DNA from 3 places in the Kocuria turfanensis genome. Region 2 is predicted to be linked to each of the others. Evidence: riboswitches for the same ligand, from Rfam matches in the RefSeq annotation. Region 2 holds a riboswitch; each other region holds the start of a gene.
What was found. Region 2 has a riboswitch for cyclic di-AMP ahead of AYX06_RS20300 (C40 family peptidase). Riboswitches for the same ligand answer to the same signal wherever they lie in the genome.
Positions count from the first base shown of each region.

Region 1: another riboswitch for cyclic di-AMP. It lies ahead of AYX06_RS18335 (C40 family peptidase); the one in region 2 lies ahead of AYX06_RS20300 (C40 family peptidase).
Region 3: another riboswitch for cyclic di-AMP. It lies ahead of AYX06_RS20510 (NlpC/P60 family protein); the one in region 2 lies ahead of AYX06_RS20300 (C40 family peptidase).

Region 1 is NZ_CP014482.1:97,094-103,705, forward strand. Features, by position in the region: gene AYX06_RS18320 (DsbA family protein) at 1-602, opposite strand, end outside; gene AYX06_RS18325 (cation diffusion facilitator family transporter) at 656-1,570, opposite strand; gene AYX06_RS18330 (ArsR/SmtB family transcription factor) at 1,567-1,935, opposite strand; gene AYX06_RS18335 (C40 family peptidase) at 2,366-2,983, opposite strand; cyclic di-AMP (ydaO/yuaA leader) riboswitch at 2,986-3,137, opposite strand; gene ctaD (aa3-type cytochrome oxidase subunit I) at 3,572-5,287, shown strand; gene AYX06_RS18345 (methyltransferase family protein) at 5,712-6,341, shown strand; gene AYX06_RS18350 (Nramp family divalent metal transporter) at 6,535-6,612, shown strand, end outside.
Region 2 is NZ_CP014481.1:76,973-83,584, reverse strand. Features, by position in the region: gene AYX06_RS17440 (sensor histidine kinase) at 1-415, opposite strand, end outside; gene AYX06_RS17435 (response regulator transcription factor) at 412-1,134, opposite strand; gene AYX06_RS17430 (C40 family peptidase) at 2,297-3,301, opposite strand; gene AYX06_RS20300 (C40 family peptidase) at 3,575-4,237, opposite strand; cyclic di-AMP (ydaO/yuaA leader) riboswitch at 4,243-4,435, opposite strand; gene AYX06_RS17420 (four-helix bundle copper-binding protein) at 5,023-5,433, shown strand; gene AYX06_RS17415 (DUF305 domain-containing protein) at 5,848-6,555, shown strand.
Region 3 is NZ_CP014480.1:2,485,464-2,492,075, forward strand. Features, by position in the region: gene AYX06_RS11520 (ATP-binding protein) at 131-1,927, shown strand; gene AYX06_RS20510 (NlpC/P60 family protein) at 2,003-2,503, opposite strand; cyclic di-AMP (ydaO/yuaA leader) riboswitch at 2,509-2,694, opposite strand; gene AYX06_RS11530 (IS256 family transposase) at 3,128-4,375, shown strand; gene AYX06_RS11535 (hypothetical protein) at 4,394-4,579, opposite strand; gene AYX06_RS19810 (4Fe-4S single cluster domain-containing protein) at 4,962-5,645, opposite strand; gene AYX06_RS19815 (ComEA family DNA-binding protein) at 5,623-6,474, opposite strand; gene AYX06_RS11550 (DUF2997 domain-containing protein) at 6,455-6,612, opposite strand, start outside.

The DNA.
Region 1 (6,612 bases), on a different contig from region 2:
GTCGGGGTCCCGGCCACGCCCAGGGCTTCACCGTCAGCCACATCGAGCTTGATCCGCTCTTCGGTGGCCGGGTCGGCCACCGCGGCATCGAAGGCGGCCATGTCCAGGCCGAGGTCCTCGGCGAAGCCGCGGAAGAGTGCGCTCTGGTCCTCGGCCGATTCCCCCCATTCGGCCTGGGTCTCGAACATGCGCTGATACATGGCCTCGTACTGTCCCTGCTGGGCGGCGGCCTCCACGGCCACCGCGGCGTTGACGGAGTTGCGGTGACCCGGCAACGGGAAATAGCGGTGCACGAAGGTGACGGTGTCGCCGTACTCGGCCCGCAGGTCTTCGACGAAGGGGTAGGCGGCCCGGCAGGCCTCGCACTCGTAGTCCAGGAACTCCACCAGCACCGCCTGCTCATCCGGGGCCTTCGAGAGCACTCGGCTGTTCTCTCGCACCAGCTGCCCCACATCTTCGGGTACTTCAGGGGTGGAATTGGCACGGGCGATGAGGATCGGGATGGCCACGGCGGCCACGATGGCGACCAGGAGGATCCACACGAGGATCTTGGCCTTCGAGGGTTTCCGCTGGGGGGCGCTCGTACTGGCGGTAGTGCTCACAAGGGGTTTCCGTTCTGTCTCAGGCAGCAGGGCATACCGGGAGTGGAGGGGTTCTAGTGGCGGAGAGTCTCGTCCCCGCGGTGGGAGGCCGGTTCGATCTGGAAGGTGGAGTGCTCGATGGCCACGTCGAAGTCACGGGCCACACAGGCCTGCAGATCCGCCAGCACGACACCGGCGTGCTCGGCGCTCAGGCAGCCGTCGTGGACGGTGACGTGGGCCGAGAGCACCGGGGTGTCGGAGTCGATGCGTGAGGCGTGCAGGTCGTGCACCCCCACCACGTGGGGCAGGGACTCCAGGCGGGTGCGGACCTCATCCAGATCCAGACCCTTGGGAGTGGTTTCCATCAGGACCTCGATGGTGTCGCGCAGCAGAATCAGGGCCCGGGGCACGATCAGGGCGGCGATCAGCAGGGACACGATCGCATCCGCCTGGGTCCACCCAGTGGTGGCGATGACGATCGCGGAGACGATGACCGCCACCGAGCCCAGGGCGTCGTTGGCGACCTCCAGGAAGGCGGCCTTCATGTTCAGGTTCTCTCCCCGCCCCGAGGCCAGGATGATCAGCCCGATGATGTTGCCGACCAGCCCGATCACCCCGAACCACAGCATGGCCGAAGACTCGACCTCCGGGGGCTCCAGCAGCCGGCGGATACCTTCGACGGCAACGAACCCGCCCACGGCCAGCAGCACCGAGGCCTGGGCGGCCGCGGCGACGATCTCCGCCCGCTTGTACCCCCAGGTGCGTTTGTCCGTGGCCGGCTTCAGGGCCAGGGTCGCCGCGATCAGCGCGATCAGCAGCCCGGCGGAGTCGGTGAACATGTGCCCGGCATCGGCCAGCAGCGCCAGGCTGCCCGAGATCACCGCGCCGATGATCTCGGCGACCATGATCGTGGCGGTGATGGCGAAGACTACTGCCAGCTTTCCCCGCCGCCCGGTGGCACCGTGGGCGTGATCGTGCTCACCGCTCACGCCGGAACCTCTTGGGTGCTGGCCGCACCGGCGAGCTCCTCGGCGGCGCACTCCGGCGTGCCGCACTGGCACACCGCCTCGACGGTGAGAATCGTGCCCAGCAGGTCCTCCAGGGCGTGGGCCAGCTTCGGGTCCGAGAGCTCATAGCGCACATTGCGTCCGGCCGGCACGCCCACGACCAGCCCGCAGTCGCGCAGGCAGGCCAGGTGGTTGGACAGGATCTGCCGGCTCACCCCGATCTGGGCCGCCAGTTCCGAGGGCACCGCCGGGCCCTGCTGCAGCTGCAGCAGCACCGCGGCCCGGGTGGGATCGGCCAGTGCTTTGCCGAACCGGGACATCACCTCGACCGGGGACAAGATCCTCATGCCACAACCGTACAGCAGAATCTGTATCAAAGAGGGGCGGGGTCGAGCGAGGCTCGGGCAATGTCCAGCTTGTGTCCCTACGGTGTGGGCGGATGGGGGTGCCGTCCGCCACTGCGGCGCCCCCGTCCTCGAACCACCACGGCACCTCGTGCGGCCGTTGCCGCAATGCCCCTGCGGGGAGGGAAGGCGATTGTCTGCCTCCGGCAGGAGACGGGTGGAGCCCATGATCACTTTCTGCGCTGCTCCGCTGGGCAGCCCGCCCGTGCGCCGTTTCCCGACCGGGTGCAAGGCGGCCGGGCCGTGGCGACCGATCGACTCTGCGATCCAGGCACGAAGTACCCCAAATATGTCGCCGATGACGATCCTCTCGGAGCACTTCGCACCTGACGGAAGGCCTCCCGTCAACCGGCCACCACTGGTGGGGCGAAGCTCAGCGGTAGGTGTAGTACCCATCGAGGGGCATGGCGTTGACGGAGTGGACGAAGGTGCCCTGGGTCGGGTTCAGCGCAGAGACCATCTTGCCGCCACCGATGTAGATGCCGATGTGGTTGCCACCGTTCTGAGACACCAGGTCCCCGGGCTGCGGAGTGGAGGTCGGGGTGGCGGCTGCGATCTGCTGGAAACTGGTGCGGGGAATATCGATACCCTGCTGGGCGTAGACCCACCCGGTGAATCCAGAGCAGTCCCAGGCACCGAAGGAAGTGCCGCCCCAGACATAGCCGGTGCCCACACCCTGCATGGCCGTACCCACGATGCCGCCAGTGGCGGGGGCGATCTCGGTGATCGCGGTGGACTGCGGGCTCACGCTCGAAGCCGTCTGCGCCGCCACCGGGGCCGGGGTGACGTAGGAGCCCTGGCTCCCCAAAGAGGACGAAGCCGGGGCCCACGACGTGGCGGCCGGGGCAGCCGGGAGCTCCGCATAGGCCTGGGCCGGGGCCACGGATCCAAGGATTGCCACGCCAGCAGCAGCAGCGATGGTGGTGTTACGCGCCCGGCACGAGGGGGTCTCGGCGCGGTGACGAGCAGAAGTGTGCTTGAAGAATGCCATGGATGTACTCCTCCCTTTGCCTACGAGGTGAGCTGTCGGATGCGGGTGGGAGACACCCGGTCGCAGGGCGGGATGCTCTGGCGACTTAACCCCTAGGACCCGAATCATCGGGACCGCATGTGGTTCCCCCGCTTCTGCCAAGCAGTTTCTGTGTAATGAACCTCGGGCACCGGCAGAATTCGGCGATGTGCCCGAAGGCGCCGACAGGATCAGTGGCCGGCACGCATCGAAGAGTACAAGAAGATCACGAAACAATCACAATCCCATTCGGGAATGTATAGGAACTATAAAGAAAACAATCAAGATTTGATGAAGTTGTAAATTTTTCTCGACTTTTTCCTATTAATGTCCTGCAAATTATGGCGCCTCGTGGCGGGCGGCACATGCCTTTGTGGTGCGTGCGGACGGTACGGGGAGCCGTTGACCGCGCTGTGGCGGGGACGCGTGCCGCCCTAAAAGGCTCGGTGGCCGATGTCAGGGAAATTTCCACGGATGGCGGTACAAGAATCGTCCCCGAGCAGCTCCAGCTATGTGCGCTACGGTAATCGGCGTTTGAATACGTACGGCATTTGGGCCCGAGGAGACCGCATGGCTATTTATGATTACACCGCCGACCAGCTCCGAAGCACAGCCCACCCGACGGTCGTGCCGCGCTCCAAAGGCCGGATGGTGGTGCAGTGGTTGACCTCCACCGACCACAAGACGATCGGGTACATGTACCTGATCACCTCCTTCGCCTTCTTCTGCCTCGCCGGCGTCATGGCGCTGCTGATCCGCGCCGAGCTCTTCGCCCCGGGCATGCAGATCCTGGAGACCAAGGAGCAGTACAACCAGCTGTTCACCATGCACGGCACGCTGATGCTGCTGATGTTCGGCACCCCGCTGTTCGTCGGCTTCGCCAACGTCATCGTCCCCCTGCAGATCGGCGCCCCCGACGTCGCCTTCCCGCGGCTCAACGCCCTGGCGTTCTGGTTCTTCCTGTTCGGCTCGCTGATCGCGACCGCCGGCTTCCTCACCCCGCAGGGCGCGGCCTCCTTCGGCTGGTACGCCTACGCACCGCTGAGCAACGCTTCTTTCACCCCAGGCTCCGGTGGTGACCTGTGGGTGTTCGGCCTGATTTTGTCCGGTTTCGGCACGATCATGGGCGCGGTCAACTTCATCACCACGATCATCGCGATGCGCGCCCCCGGCATGACCGTGTGGCGGATGGGCCTGTTCACCTGGAACACGCTCATCACCTCGCTGCTCGTGATCATGGCGTTCCCGCCTTTCACCGCTGCACTGTTCGCCCTCGGCATGGACCGGACCCTGGGTGGGCACATCTTCGACCCGGCCAACGGCGGGGCGGTGCTGTGGCAGCACCTCTTCTGGTTCTTCGGCCACCCCGAGGTCTACATCCTGGCGCTGCCGTTCTTCGGCATCGTCTCCGAGATCATCCCGGTGTTCTCCCGCAAGCCGCTGTTCGGCTACAAGGGCCTCGTGTTCGCGACCATCACCATCGCCGCGCTGTCGGTGACCGTGTGGGCCCACCACATGTACGTGACCGGAGCCGTGTTCTTGAGCTTCTTCGCGTTCATGACCATGATGATCGCCGTACCCACCGGGGTGAAGTTCTTCAACTGGATCGGCACGATGTGGCAGGGCTCGATCACCTTCGAGACCCCCATGCTGTGGGTCCTGGGGTTCATGTTCACCTTCCTCTTCGGCGGCCTGACCGGGGTGATCCTCGCTGCCCCGCCGCTGGACTTCCACCTCAATGACTCCTACTTCGTGGTCGCCCACTTCCACTACGTCATCTTCGGCACCGTGGTGTTCGGCATGTTCGCCGGCTTCTACTTCTGGTGGCCCAAGTTCACCGGCAAGATGCTCAACGAGCGGATCGGCAAGATCCACTTCTGGCTGCTGTTCCTCGGCTTCCACATGACCTTCCTGATCCAGCACTGGCTCGGGGTCTCAGGGATGCCCCGGCGCTACGCGGACTACCTGCCGGAGGACAACTTCACCTGGATGAACCAGATCTCCACGGTCGGGGCGATGCTCCTCGGCGTCTCGATGATCCCGTGGTTCTGGAACGTCTACACCACCTGGCGCAACGGCACCAAGGTCGAGGTCGACGACCCCTGGGGCTTCGGCGGATCCCTGGAGTGGGCGACGTCCTGCCCGCCGCCGCGGCACAACTTCACCTCGCTGCCGCGCATCCGCTCCGAGCGGCCGGCGCTGGACCTGCACCACCCGGAGCTGGCCGCGGAGTCCCCGCAGCAGTCCCCGGTCGACGACGCCGCCATCGCCACGCGGAAGGAATAATTTTCTCGCTGCCAGGATCTTCATCGGTGCGGTGACGGCCAGGGAAACCCTCGTAGTGCTGCGGCACGGGAGGGGCGGATTGGCCCTGCAACCGAAAAGGGACGAGGCTCCTGCTGGTCGCCGACACACCACGGGGCTTCTCCGAAAAAGGGAGATGGCATGTCCGCTTCACCTCCCGGCCGAGTTCTACTGGTCGACGGCGAAACGAACCGGGCGCCACTCATCCAGGGACATCTGCCCAACGCCGGTGGTGAAGTTGCGCTACGGCACACCGGGACAGGGGCGAGATGTGGGCAAGGGTCACCACGCTTCCCCCCTAAAAGTACAGGTTTCCGTGTACTGTTAGGGGGTGGTTTGAGTATGCCTCCACGCCCCGCCAGGGCCAGCCCGGGGGCTGGAATGAGCCTGATCGAGGAGGACTATGATGGCCGCGGCTCTGGCGCTGAGCCTGTATCTGGCCGGCCTGGCGGTGGCCTTCGGTGCGCGGTCGTGGATCCATCGGCGCCGCACCGGGTCCACCGGTTTCCGCGGGTTGAGCGGGGCGCCTGGCTCTGCTGAGTGGTGGGGCGGAATACTTTTCGCGATCGCTCTGGTCCTCGGCGCAGCAGGGCCTGTCCTCGCCCTCACCGGCGCCGTGGCCGCGCCCCGACTACCAGCGGCTTTCACCTGGGCCGGGGCGTTCATCACCATCGTGGGGTTCTTCGGTGTACTGGCCGCCCAGGCCGGCATGGGCGCCTCCTGGCGGGTGGGCGTCGACGCCACCGAACGGACAGAACTGGTCACCACCGGGGCTTTCGCCGTGGTGCGCAACCCTATTTTCACGGCGATGCTCACCACCATGGCCGGCTTGGCCCTTCTGGTGCCCACCGCGGTCAGTGCAGCAGCCCTGCTGTGCCTGCTGGTGGCCGTCGAGCTACAGGTCCGTCTCGTCGAAGAGCCTTACCTGCTGCGCACCCACCGACAGGTATACGCCTCCTATGCCGCAGCCACCGGCCGGTTCGTGCCCGGCCTCGGCCGGCTCCGCCGCGCAACCCCGGGTAAGCCGAGATCCTGAGCGTGTCGTGCCACCGCCACTGGCCGGCAGTTCACCCGCCCGGGAAGCCCGCACCTCTGACGTTCCGCGCCACTGTGATCGGCCGTCGATGCCATCCACCTTTCGTGGAGGCGAAGCCCGGGAAATCATGAGCGTGCCCGGCAGTCAGGCTTCCGGTTCCCCGCAGCGAAAAGTTCGTATAGGTTAACTTTCTATGAGGATCGGGACGGGGCGCACCGGCTCCACGGGCGCTGCCGCCTCTTCCCCCGGGGAGCGGTGGGTGCGCCGGCAG
Region 2 (6,612 bases):
AGGAGGCCAGGGAGTCGAACTCCCGACCCAGTCCGGTGGAGGTGACACGCACGTCGTAGTTGCCCGCGGCCACCTCACCGGCGGCGGCGCTGAAGGAGGCCAGGGACCGCCCGATGGTGCGGTAAAGGTAGAAGGTGAGCATCCCGGCGAGGTAGAGCGCCGGGAGCCCTCCGATGGCCAAGGCCGTGAGACTCACCGAGCGGAAGGCGTCCTCCAGGTGCACCAACCCGAGGGCCTCATCGGCATGGCCGGACTCGACGAGCTCGTGGTAGAACATCCTCGGTCCGACCAGCACCGCGGTGATCACCACGATGATCAGCCCGATGGCCAGCACCGCGGTCTGGGCCAGCATCAACCGCACCGTCAGCGGGCTCCAGGACCAGCGGTGGGTGCGCCCGGAGACGGTGGCGCTCATCGTCCGGTGCCCATCCGGTAGCCGATCCCACGGATGGTGTGGATAAACCGCGGGTTGGTGGCTTCGTCGCCGAGCTTTTTGCGGATCCGCCCGATGTGCACATCCACCAGGTGCTCGTCCCCGGTCCAGTGCGTGTCCCAGACCATCTCCACCAGTTGCCGGCGGGAAAGCACCAGCTGTGGGCGAGCAGCCAGGCACAAGAGCAGGTCGAACTCGATCCGCGTCAACGCCACCGGTTCCCCGGCCAGGTGCACCTGGCGAGAGTCCTCGTTCACCACCAGCTCCCCAATCACCAGGGCCTGCTGGCTGTGCTGGGAGCCTGCAGCGGATTCGGCATTGCCCGTGCGGGCCCGGCGCAGCATGGCTTGGACCCGGGCCACGAGCTCGCGCGGGCTGAAGGGCTTGGTCACGTAGTCGTCTGCGCCCACGGACAGGCCCACGATCTTGTCGACCTCGTCGTCGCGGGCAGTGAGCATCAGCACGTGACAGTCCGAGAAGGTCCGCACCTGACGGCACACCTCGATCCCGTCGATCCCGGGCAACCCCAGGTCCAGCACCAGCACGTCCGGGATGAAATCGCGCACCGCCGCCACGGCCTCGGTGCCGTCGTGGCGCACGGCGACCTCCAACCCGGCCTTGCGCAGATATCCCGCGACGAGCTGCGCCAGGTCGGTCTCGTCGTCGACCACCAGGATCCGGCCGGTCGGGGGCGTGGGCATGTGGGCTCCTTGCTCAGGGGGTGGGACCGTGCCTGCGGTTCGGGGCATGAGGTGGTGGGGCTGGTGCAACATGGCCGTCGTGCCGAGGCACGAGACGTCTCGCCCGGCCGTGGCGCGGGTGACGTCATGGATGCGGGGCCTCGGGCTTCTCACCCCGTGGGCCGGAAGAACCCAGGCATCCTTCTTGCGGGCACGGTGGGGGACCGGCAGCAGGGGCAGGGTGACGCCGGGAGGTGGGGGTAGGCCGGCCGGGAAGGAGTGCGTTGAGGCCCTGCCAACGGTGCGCGGGGGCGGACACCTGTGGATCCGTCAGATCCGCTCCGGCCGCCCACGGCAGTGCGTCGGTCGCCAGAGCGGACAGTGCCGCAACATAGGCCGTGGCGCCGATGCTGGCCTCCACGTGCATAGTGAGGGAAACGCCTCCTGGCCCGTAGCTTCCCAGGCCACCGTCGTAGACCGTGAGGGCCTGCATCAGGGACTGCGCCAAGGGACCTTCCGCCCGGACTGAGGTTTTCCGTGTCGCTGCCACCGTCCACGTGCACATGTCGCTCCTTCCGCCACACATCGGTCGGGACGGGGCCATCTGGCCGGTGGTCCCATCGGCCGGAGCCGGGAAGGGGCGAGAGCCTGCCTATCAAGCAGCGCCACGGCCGGTCCAGCGGCCTCAGACCGCGAACCGGTGCTGGTCGGTGCCGTGGCCCTGTCCTGGAGACCAGTCTGCGGGAGAGCCGGAAGGATATGGGTGCATTCATGCACTGTGCCCGGGAAAACGGCGACCGGAGGCGGTGGTGGGCTCTCAACGCCGCCACGCCAACAGTTCCCGGTGCCTCTCGTTCCGGTTCTCTGTACTTCTCGCCCTCGACGACGGGCCGACTTGTCCGGGTCGCCGGAGCTGAGGGTGTTGGCCGCTGGAGGTTGGTCTGGGGGTGTGCCGGTCCTGTCATCAGAAGAACACCGGAGCCCCCGCAGTCACAGCGGATGGGGTCATCGTCACAGCGACGCGGTTGAGCGCAGGCAACCCTGGTGGGGTGCTCCCGGGGTGTCGGCACGACGGTGGCCAGCTGCTCGATGCTAAAAAGTGCCCCTAGGCGTGGAAACCGGGTGCGCGGAACCTGTCTGGCCGACCAGGAACCGCGCACCCGGAAACTGTGCTGGCGTGCGCTCAGCGCACGCGGATGTAGACGGGGCCGGAGCCCACGTTGACGCTGTCGACGACGGTGGTGCCGCCGTTCCAGCCGCCGTGGACGGCCTTGCCGCCGCCGATGTAGACGCCGATGTGGGCTGTGCCCATGCCGCCGTCGGCGTAGTAGACGAGGTCGCCGGGCTGGGCCTGGCCGGCGGAGACCTGTGCGCCGAGCGTGAAGTATTCAGCCGGCCACCCGCGGAAGTTGATCCCGGCGGCCCGCAGGGCGTTGCTCACCGCTGCGGTGCAGTCCTGTCCGACGCCGAGCTGTCCCATGGCCGCGGAGGCGATGGTCGCGCCCTTGCCGGAGGACGAGCTCTGCGGGGTGACCGTGCGCTCGGCGGCCGGAGCGGCCTGCACGGCCGGTTTTGGGGCGGGAGCGGCGGCGGGCCTCGGGGCCGCCTGCACAGTCGGCTTCGGGGCGGGGGACGCCACCGGGGCGGGTGCGGTGACAGGCTTCGGGGCCGCCTGCACAGTCGGCTTCGGGGCGGGGGACGCCACCGGGGCGGGTGCGGTGACAGGCTTCGGGGCCGCCTGCACAGTCGGCTTCGGGGCGGGGGACGCCACCGGGGCGGGTGCGGTGACAGGCTTCGGGACCGCCTGGACGACTGGCTCCTGGACGACTGGATCCTGGGCGACTGGCTCCGGGGCGGGTGCGACGGCCGGGGCGGCCACGGCCTTCGGTGCCGGAGCGGCCACGGCGGGTGCCGCGACGACCGGGGCATCGACTTTTTGCTCCGCCTTTTTCTCGGCTGTGGTCACGTGGGCGACCGGCTCGAGGGACACGGTGGGCGCTGCGGTGGGGGTGGCGGCGGCGACGGCCGACAGCGGGGCGTCAGTGGAGGCTTCCGGGGCCGGGGTTGCCTGCACGGAGACGGTGGTGGCCAGGGCCAGGCCGGAGAAGGCCGCGACGGCGGCCACGGTGCGGGCCTTGCCGGTGAGGAGGGAGCCGATGCCGTTGGAGGAGGTCAGGTCACGAGTCATGAGGAGTTCAGCAGGCTTTCTGGAGGGCCGGGCGGATCTGACGGAACGGTGTGGTGACAGCACGGATTACCCCGGTCAGGGGTGCAAGGTGTCACGGTGTCCGGCGGAGCGGGCCCCGGATCGGGAGCACCGCCCACGGCGGGTGAGTGGAGGAAGGTGTGGTGTCCGCAGTGGACGAAAAACTCACTCGAGAGGCGGGGACTCTCTTGTGCAACCGGGGCGAGGACCGGGGCCCTCCGCGACGATTCCGGTCGTTGCGGAGGGCGGGCCGGGTCAGCGGTAGGTGTAGTAGCCGTCCACCGGCATGGCGTTGACGGGGTGGACGAAGGTGCCCTGGGTGGGGTTCAGGGCGGAGATCATCTTGCCGCCGCCGATGTAGATGCCGATGTGGGCCCCGCCGTTCTGGGAGACGAGGTCCCCGGGCTGCGGGGTGGCCGTGGGGGTGGCCGCGGCGATCTGCTGGAAGCTGGTGCGGGGAATCTCGATGCCGTTCTGGGCGTAGGCCCACTTCGTGAACCCGGAGCAGTCCCAGGCGCCGAAGGCGGTCCCGCCCCAGACGTAGCCGGTGCCGGCGCCCTGCATCGCGGTGCCCACGATCCCGGAGGCGCCGGTGATCTCGGTGATGTCCGCCGACTGGGTGGACACCGTCGCGGCCGAAGCGTTCTGCTCAGGAGCGGCCGGGGCCTGGGTGGAGGCGGTGGAGACGGCCTGCGGGGCAACGACGGCCTGGGGGGCCGTCGAGGAGTAGGTCGTCAGAGCGGACGCGGGGGCCGAGTAGGCGGTGGCGGTGTCGGCGGGGACCTCGGCGTAGGCCTGGGCCGGGGCGATGGAGCCGATGAGCGCCGCGCCGGCGGCAGCGGCGATCGTGGTGGTACGCACCAGGTGCGAGGTGGTCTCGGCGCGGTGGCGGGCAGTGCGGCGCTTAAAAATAGTCATGGGTGTGTTCCTCCCTTTGCCTACGAGGTGAGCTGTCGGATGCGGGTGGGAGACACCCGGCCGCCCCGGACGCAGACGTCCTGGGCGGCTTAACCCCTAGGTCCCGGATCACCGGGACCGAAAATGGTTCCCCCGCTTCTGCCAAGCGATTTCTCTTCAGGAACCCCGGGCACCGGCAGAATTCGGCGATGTGCACGAGGGTGCCGACCGGATCAGTCAGCGGCACGCAGTGGACAGTAGCCCATCCATAACGAAAGTGTCACGTTTAGATCACGGCCCAGATTCTTCCTCCGGTCGGGACTGAGAAGTCGGGGTCCCGGCTCCTGATGGCCACATCCTGGAAGACGAGCTTCGTCGCTCAGCTGGGCTCATGACGCGAGCCTTGGCAAGTCTGGGACCGGTATGACTAGGCAAAATGGCATCGTGAAGCGCTTTTCGCTGGACACATCTAGCGGCGACAAGGGGCTGGGGGCCGCGCGTGTCTCCCAGCTTTTCTGGAGGCAGTACCAAGGGTTTTTCGAGGGTGCTTACATCTTGGGGAGATCTCGGGGCGCCTTTTCGGAGCGTGAGGCGGGATTTCTTCACGAGATCTCCATATTCGACCGGCTTCACCGCGGTGAAGGCCAGCCGATGGGGTGCCGCTGCGCGTCACTGGGGCGTTTATCTTCATCAAATCTTCAAGTTTTTGGGGCGCGTCACACAGAAAAGGCAGTTTACTGTCGATGGCATGGCGGGCTGGTTCCGGCCGGTTCGTCTCCTGGAGAAAACCGACGAAGGAGCAAGCCATGACCCACCACGTGAGCGCGATGCTGGAGACCTACCCGAAGGACCTCGGCGGGGTGGACAAAGAGAAGCTGGCCGCCTGTATCGAAGCCTGTTTCGAGTGCGCCCAGACCTGCACCGCCTGCGCGGATGCTTGCCTGTCCGAGGACATGGTTGCCGAGCTGACCAAGTGCATCCGCACCAACCTCGACTGCGCGGACCTGTGCGAGGCCACCGGACGGGTGCTCTCGCGGCACACCGGCTACGACGCGAACATCACCTTGGACGCGATCAAGGCCTGCCAGATGGCGTGCAAGGCGTGTGCGGATGAGTGCGAGCAGCACGCGTCCATGCACGAGCACTGCCGGATCTGTGCTGAGGCCTGCCGTCGCTGCGAGGCCGCCTGCGCCGAACTGGTCGCCTCCCTGGGCTGAGTCCCGACCCCCACTGACCCATCACCCGGGCGGCGGGGGCGGTGCGAACGTCCGTGACCGACAGGGATCGGCGTCACGGGCCAGATCTCCTCTGGTGAGGGGACCGCCGCCATGACGCACCCGCCGCCTGGGTGGTGCCCCAGTACCTGAGGGCCCGTGGAGAAGGGCTTCCACGGGAACTGGGCCTTTTCTGGAGGCCACACGCTGACCGACGGATACCGGTGACCGGTCTCCGTCGGTGAAAGAGGATCCTGATGGGCTGATCGGGCCCGCCCGGAGGCGGGTTTCCTCTTCCCCCACCCCTTGTTCAGGACAGCTCTACCCGCGCGGCTTGTTCGCGTGCCGGGTACGAGCTGATTGCCGAGGCCGGCACATCGGGGTCGAGCTTCTTCATTGTGGAAGAGAGACATCATCATGCGTTCCACCCAGTTCCTTGGCCGCCGCATTACGGCCGCCGCCTCCACCGTTATCTTCGCGACCGCCCTGCTGGGCGGGGCCACCGCCCCGGCCCTGGCCCACGGGCAGGTGGCCACCCCGGTCTCGTCCCATGCCCAGGATCAGGCCCCGGCGGAGACGCTCCAGCCGGATCCGACCTCTCCGACGGCCTACGAGTTCGGTGAGACCCTGGCCGGGCTGGAGGGCGAGCAGCTGGAGATCACCTTCCTGGCCGAGATCATTCCGCACCACCAGGCCGCGATCGAGATGTCCCAGCTCGAGCTCGAGCGCGGGGCCAGCCCGGATATCCGCACGCACGCGGAGAACATCATCGCCAACCAGCAGCACCAGATCGACCAGTTCACCCGGTGGTTGGAGGAGTGGTACGGGCTGACCCCCGAGGAGGCCATGGCCCAAGCCCCCGAGGAAGCCCAGGAAGAGATGAAGGTCCTGGAGGAGGAAACCCAGATGATGATCGAGGAGCTCTCCGCCGTGGAGGCTGGTGAGGGCTTCGACGTGGCCTTCGTGCAGAAAATGATCCCGCACCACCAGGCCGGGATCATCGAGTTCCTGGAGCCGCAGTCCCGGGCGGACCACGCCCAGCTGCGGGTGGCCGCCACCGCTGGGATCACTACCCAGCAGGCCCAGGTCGCTGATTTCCGCACCTGGCTCGCCGGCCGCAGCTAAGACCCGGGGCCAGCCACCGAAGTGGTGAGCCCACGGAAGGCTGACCTCACGACACAC
Region 3 (6,612 bases), on a different contig from region 2:
ATGTCCTACATGGAGACAACGAGCGCCGAGCGACCTAAAGGTTCATTCAGGTGCTCACTCTGTCATTCGCTCCTCATTCAGGCACAATGAGTGAGTGACAAGTGAATGAAAGAACGAGTGAGGGAGTTCCGTGAGCGAAACACGCGAGGTCGTCGCCGATCTCCGTCGTCGCGGAGCCGAGCCCACGCAAGTGGAGGTCAAAGCGGCGGCGGGAGGAATGCCGAAATCCCTCAAGGAGACTCTAAGTGCCTTCAGTAACGGGGAGGGAGGCATCGTTCTCCTCGGACTGAGTGAGGACGAGGACTTCACGCCTGTGGCGTCGTTCGACGCCGATGCCATCCGGGATGCTGCGGCAGGCATGGCGGCGGACTCCATGACACCCGCGGTGCGGTGCGAGATCGCCATCGAGCCGTTCGAAGGAGCCCGCATCGTCCGGATCGACGTCCCGGAGATGAATTCCGGCGAGAAGCCGTGCTACGTGACGGCCCGGGGTGTCTACGGAGGTTCTTACCTCCGCGTGGGCGACGGTGATCGGAAACTGACCCAGTACGAGGTCACTCAGCTTCTCGCCAACCAGGGCCAACCCACCGATGATCAGCAGCCGGTCAGGGAGGCCGCACTCGCTGACCTCGACCCCCAAGCGGTCTCCGCGCTGCTCACCCGCGTGCGGGAGCGCTCCCCTCGGGCCTTCGCCGGAGTGTCCGACGACGTCGCTCTCACCCGCCTGGGCGTACTGGTGCGGGACGGTGAGAACCTCGTTCCGTCACTGGCGGGCCTGCTGTGCCTGGGCATCTACCCGCAGCAGTTCTTCCCGCAGCTCAACGTCACCTTCGTGGCGCTGCCGGGAACCACCATGGGCGAAACCACCCAGGACGGACGACGGTTTCTCGACAACCAGACCGTCGACGGTCCGCTGCCGGTCATAGTGCAGGACGCAGTGGCCGCGGTGGAGCGCAATATGCTGCGTGGCGCCGTCATCCAGGGGGCTGGACGGTCGGACCGATACGAGTACCCGCTCGAAGCCGTGCGCGAGCTCGTGGTCAACGCCCTGATGCACCGGGACTACGGCCCCTTGGCCAGGGGGACCCAAGTGCAGATCGAGCTCTATGCAGATCGGCTCGTCGTCAAGAACCCGGGTTCGCTTTACGGCGGCGTCGAGGTCGGAGGGCTCGGCGCGGATGAGATCACGTCCTCGCGCAACGGTCTGCTTGCTCGTCTGCTCTCCGACGTCGAACTCCCGGGCCGGGGCGAGGTGGTCTGCGAGAACAGGGGGTCGGGCATTCCCCGGATCATGGCGACGCTGCGCGCTGCAGGCATGACCCCGCCCGAGTTCGAGGCCACGCTGAGCCACGTCAAGGTCACCGTTCCCCGGCATGCCCTTCTCGACACCGACACCGTGGAATGGATCGCCTCCCTTGGCGTCACCGGCCTCACCGATGCCCAGCACATGGCCCTGGCGATGCTCCACCACGGCACCGAGGTGTCCAACGAGCGGTTGCGCAGTTGGGGACTCGACAGCCGGGAAGCCACCGCGGCACTCACTGACCTCGTGGACAGGGGGCTTGCCGAGCGTTCTGGCGGGAGACGTTATGCCCGGTATCAGCTCTCACCGGACGTCGCGCTGTCTTCCCGAGTGGCCGGATCCGATGTCGACCCATCGAGCCCACTCGAAAGATCGGCGCCTCGACCCGGCGGGACGATCGTCCTGGACGAAGACTTGGAGTCCGTGTTGCGTGCTGTGGGTGCGGAGGGCCTGGATGCCACGCGACCGGTGGCCGCCCACCTGGGATGGACCTACAGCCGGACGCTGAGCCGGATCAACGAGCTCATCGGCCGTGGCATGCTCGAGGCTACGGCTCCTCCCACCAGTCGCAAGCGCCGGTACAGGGTCACGGCTGAAGGTGTCCGACGCCTCTCGGTGTCCTGAGGCGCCCCGTAACGAGACTCGGGTGTGCGGTTCCCGTCGGGACGGGAACCGCACACCCGAATCCTGCGTGGAGTGTCAGCGCACGCGGAGGTAGACGGGACCCGAGCCGACGTTGACGGTCTGGATGACCGTCTGGTTGCCGTTCCAGCCGCCGTGGACGGCCTTGCCGCCGCCGATGTACACGGCGATGTGGGCGAAGCCCATGCCCCCGTTGGCGTAGTAGACCAGGTCACCGGGCTGGGCCTGGGCGGCGGAGACCCGGTGGCCGAGGTTCAGGTAGGAGACCGGCCACCCGTGGTGGTGGATCCCGGCCGCGCGCAGGGACTTGGTGACCAGGGAGGTGCAGTCCTGGCCCACGCCGACCTGGTTCCTGGCCGCGGCGGCGATGGTCGCGGCCTTGCCCGACTGGGACTGGATGCTGACGAGCTGCTGGGGGGCTGCGGCCGGGGCGGCCTGGGCCGGGGCCACGCTGCCGAGCGCCATGGCACCGGCGGCGACCGCCAGGGTCGCCGTGCGTCCCAGCGGGAACGAGCGCTGGGCGCGGTGGCGGGGCGTGCGGGAGTGGAAGATGGGCATGAGTGATGTCCTCCCTTTTGCCTGCGAGGTGAGCTGTCGGATGCGGGTGGGAGACACCCGGTCGCAGGGTGGAGGCCCTGGCGACTTAACCCCTAGGTCCCGGGGGAGGGACCGTTCGTGGTTCCCCCGCTTCTGCCGAGCGATGTGTTCAGGGGGCCCCGGGCACCGGCAGAATTCGGCGATGTGCATGGGGGTACCGATCAGTGGGGGGATCGGCACGGAGAGAACACTAATCGAAAAGTAACGAGAAAGTCTCGTTTTGATCACGGGCGTGTCTCGGAATCTGTTGCGATTTGGCTGTGGGCACCTGCGCCCACGGCTGGCTCGCCCGGCGAGGGGTGGCGGCGGAGATCCCCAGGAGGCTCATCTCGAGACGAAGGTGGTCTTGACCTGCGGCTCTGCCCAGCTCATGCCGACGGGTAGGTACGTTCCTGTCCTGGGGCGGGAGGTCCCTCGGCGACACCCATGTCATGGCGCAAGAATTCGCGGGAAAAGCTTCCCGAAGTTGAGCCCCCGATAGTGGTGTAGCGCGGTGGTCCTGCTCGTCGTTCCGGACGAGGGCGCGGCCACCGTGAGATCTTTCGAGTTCACCTCTCACAGCACCCTCGAAAGGACATCATCACGATGACCGCTCCTCACATTGTCGACCCTGTCGGCCTGCTCGGCGAAGCCCTGTCCGAAGCGTCCCCGGATCTGATGCGGTCCCTGCTGCAGACGGTGATCAACGCGCTGCTCTCCGCCGACGCCGAGGCGGTGGTCGGCGCCGAATGGGGCCGACCCGCTCCCGAGCGGGTGACCCAGCGCAACGGCTACCGGCACCGCGACCTCGACACCCGCATCGGCACTATCGACGTCGCCGTCCCGAAGCTGCGCACCGGCACCTACTTCCCCGACTGGTTGCTCCAGCGGCGCAAACGGGCCGAGTCCGCCCTCATCACGGTCGTGGCCGACTGCTACCTGGCCGGGGTCTCGACCCGCCGGATGGACAAGCTGGTGAAGACCCTGGGGATCAACAGCCTGTCGAAGTCCCAGGTCTCCCGGATGGCCGGTGATCTCGACGAGCACGTGGAGTCCTTCCGCCACCGGCCCCTGGACGAGGCCGGTCCTTTCACGTTCGTGGCCGCCGACGCGCTGACCATGAAGGTCCGCGAAGGCGGGCGCGTAGTGAACGCGGTCGTGCTGCTGGCCACCGGGGTCAACGGCGACGGCCACCGCGAGGTCCTGGGCATGCGGGTGGCCACGGCCGAGACCGGGGCGGCCTGGAACGAGTTCTTCGCCGACCTCGTGGCCCGCGGCCTGGGCGGGGTCCGCCTGGTCACCTCCGACGCCCACGCCGGGCTCAAGGACGCGATCGCCGCGAATCTGCCCGGGGCCACCTGGCAGCGGTGCCGCACCCACTACGCGGCCAATCTCATGTCGATCTGCCCGAAGAGCATGTGGCCGGCCGTGAAGGCGATGCTGCATTCGGCCTACGACCAGCCCGACGCCACCGCCGTGCACGCCCAGTTCGACCGCCTCATCGACTACGTCGCCGAGAAGCTCCCGGCGGTGGCCGAGCATCTGGGGCAGGCCCGGGAGGACATCCTCGCCTTCACGAGCTTCCCCAAGGACGTCTGGGCCCAGATCTGGTCCAACAACCCCGCCGAACGGCTGAACAAGGAGATCCGGCGGCGGACCGACGCAGTCGGGATCTTCCCCAACCGAGCAGCCATCGTCCGCCTCGTCGGCGCCGTGCTGGCCGAACAGACCGACGAGTGGGCCGAAGGCCGCCGCTACCTCGGCCTGGAGGTACTCACCCGATGCCGGCTCACCACCGTCGACGTCACCGGAAGCGAGGTGAATCCCGACCCCCTGACCGCACTGACAGCCTGATCCCCGTACGAAGGATCGTTACACCACTCCCGGGGGCTTGACCGCCTGAGCGCTGAGCTTGGTGAACCATCGGCCCGACTTGATGTCATCCGGGCTGAGCCCCTTGACGAAATCTCGCAGCTTGGCTCGTTCGTCCTCGACGACCTTCCGGTCGGCATCATTCGCGTCGTCGGTGTCGATACCGTCAATCGGAGCCTTGGCCATGGCGAGCCCTCTCGGGTGGATTCAGTGCCCAGCTGGATGGCCAGACCTTGGACAGATCCGCTGACGTCTCAACAGGGGCACCACACGATGGGTCCTGTTGTTGATTCTCAGCGTCGCGGATCCGTTGCATACGCATGCTAATGCCGCGGGGTGACTGGTGACCCGTGACCACGCTGATCTACGCACAGGGGCCATAGGCCCCGGTCATGCACGAGGCTCGGCATGCCGGTGAGTGATTGCACCTACGGCATCTAGACCTCACAGCCGCGCCACGGGAGGTGCTACGGCAGATCCGTGGACTGACGGCCGCCGTGACCTTATCAGCGGGGAATGCGTAGGTCTTCGCTGCAGAAACCCACCCGGGAAATATCCTGATCCGGCCTCAGACCGGGTCGGCCCCGTCGCGCGAGTTGTGCGAGCGAGGAGGTCTCCGCCGACTGCCGAGGCCGGCGAGCAGTGTGTCCAGATCGTCCGAGGTGGCCCATCCGTTGACGGACACCTGACCCTCGGCAGTGACTCGAACTTCTAGGCGGTCATTGCATGTGCCCAGACGGTCCCGGAGATGGGCGTATCGCGGAGTGAGGAAGTGGAAGCGCTGGTTGGTGGAGCCCACCCAGGGGCGGGTGAGATCCGGGAGGGCATCGTCGTAGGGTCCGTCGACCAGGAGATCGGTGGCCCCGAGGAGACGACGAACGGCGTCGTCGCCCCGGGCTGCACGAGCCTCTAGGTCCTCGCGGAGGTAACCGGTGAACGTCATGACGGACAGGCCGCGTACCTGCGCCGCTTCGGCCAGTTCGGCGAGGCCTTCGGCCTGCTCGAACGGTTCGCCGCCGAGCAGGGTGATGCCCTCGACGTCCGAGCGGTCAGCCTCGTCCACGAGCGCGAGCGCTTCTGCGGGCCGTCCACCGCTCTTGGCCCACATGTGCGGATTGAAGCACCCGCGGCAGCGAATGCTGCACCCCTGGATCCACACCGCGAACCGGCGCCCGGGTCCCTCGGCCTCGGTCACCGGGACGACGTGCGACACACGGAGTGTTGCTGTGTCAGATGTCAAGAATTCGCCCACCCGGAGGCCCCTGACGCTGGCCGCCCTGCTCCGCGGCGGGGGCGTCGACCACGACGAGATGAGCAATCCTCGTGTACTGATGCGGCTGCAATCCCGTGGATCGCACGAAGTCGTCGTTGTCCCGGAACGGGCCCTGAGCGTCCCGCACGGACAGGATGTGGCGGGCCAGAGCGTCGTCGATGCCGGGAAGGCGGGCGACGTCCTGAGCAGTCGCCGTGTTGACGTGCACGGGTCCGAATTGTGCCGGTGCCGGTGCTGGTCTCGGTGTGGGGGAGGGTGGCACGAACTGCGCCGGCCCGGACGGCGGGGGCGGCGTCCACGGTCGAGGACCTGGTGCAGGGGCCGGCCGATTGGGCTGGTAGTAAGCGGCGCTGTCGACGCCCGGAAAGTTGAGGCTCGGCTGTCCAAGCTGACGAGCATCAGCTGGCGGCGCCTGCGGTGGAGTGCCTTCCGTGTACCAGGGGACGACCGAGGCCCGCCACCGCAGATACTCCTTATTGAGGACGAAGGCATGAATGATCCCTCCAACCCATGTGGCGAGGAGCACCAGAGCACTGACGTCGCCGAACGCCTGGACTCCCGTGGATCTGCCTACTTCATCGAGAACAAAGATGGAGGCACTGAGCGCAGCATAGACGGCAGCGAGGATCCACCACCGACGCTTCCTCGTGCGGGCTGCGACATAGACGAATCCGATCCACGAGAACATGCCGAGACCGAGAATGGGTGCGAGCAGCCACGCGCTGTGACGCAGACGCCACTTCCCGCTCGCGAGCTTCTGTCCAGCCGTCGGCTGGAGCCCGACGGGATTATTGCTGGCGTAGTTCATGTCGTACCTCGGTGTCGATGGCGTCCGTTCGCCGGTCGTAGTCGGCGGTGAACGTGCTGTGAACAGTGGTGGCTTCGAGCAGGTCCTCGAGCAGGGCGATGGAATCGAGACAGCTCGGGCCCAGCATGCCTCTGGTCT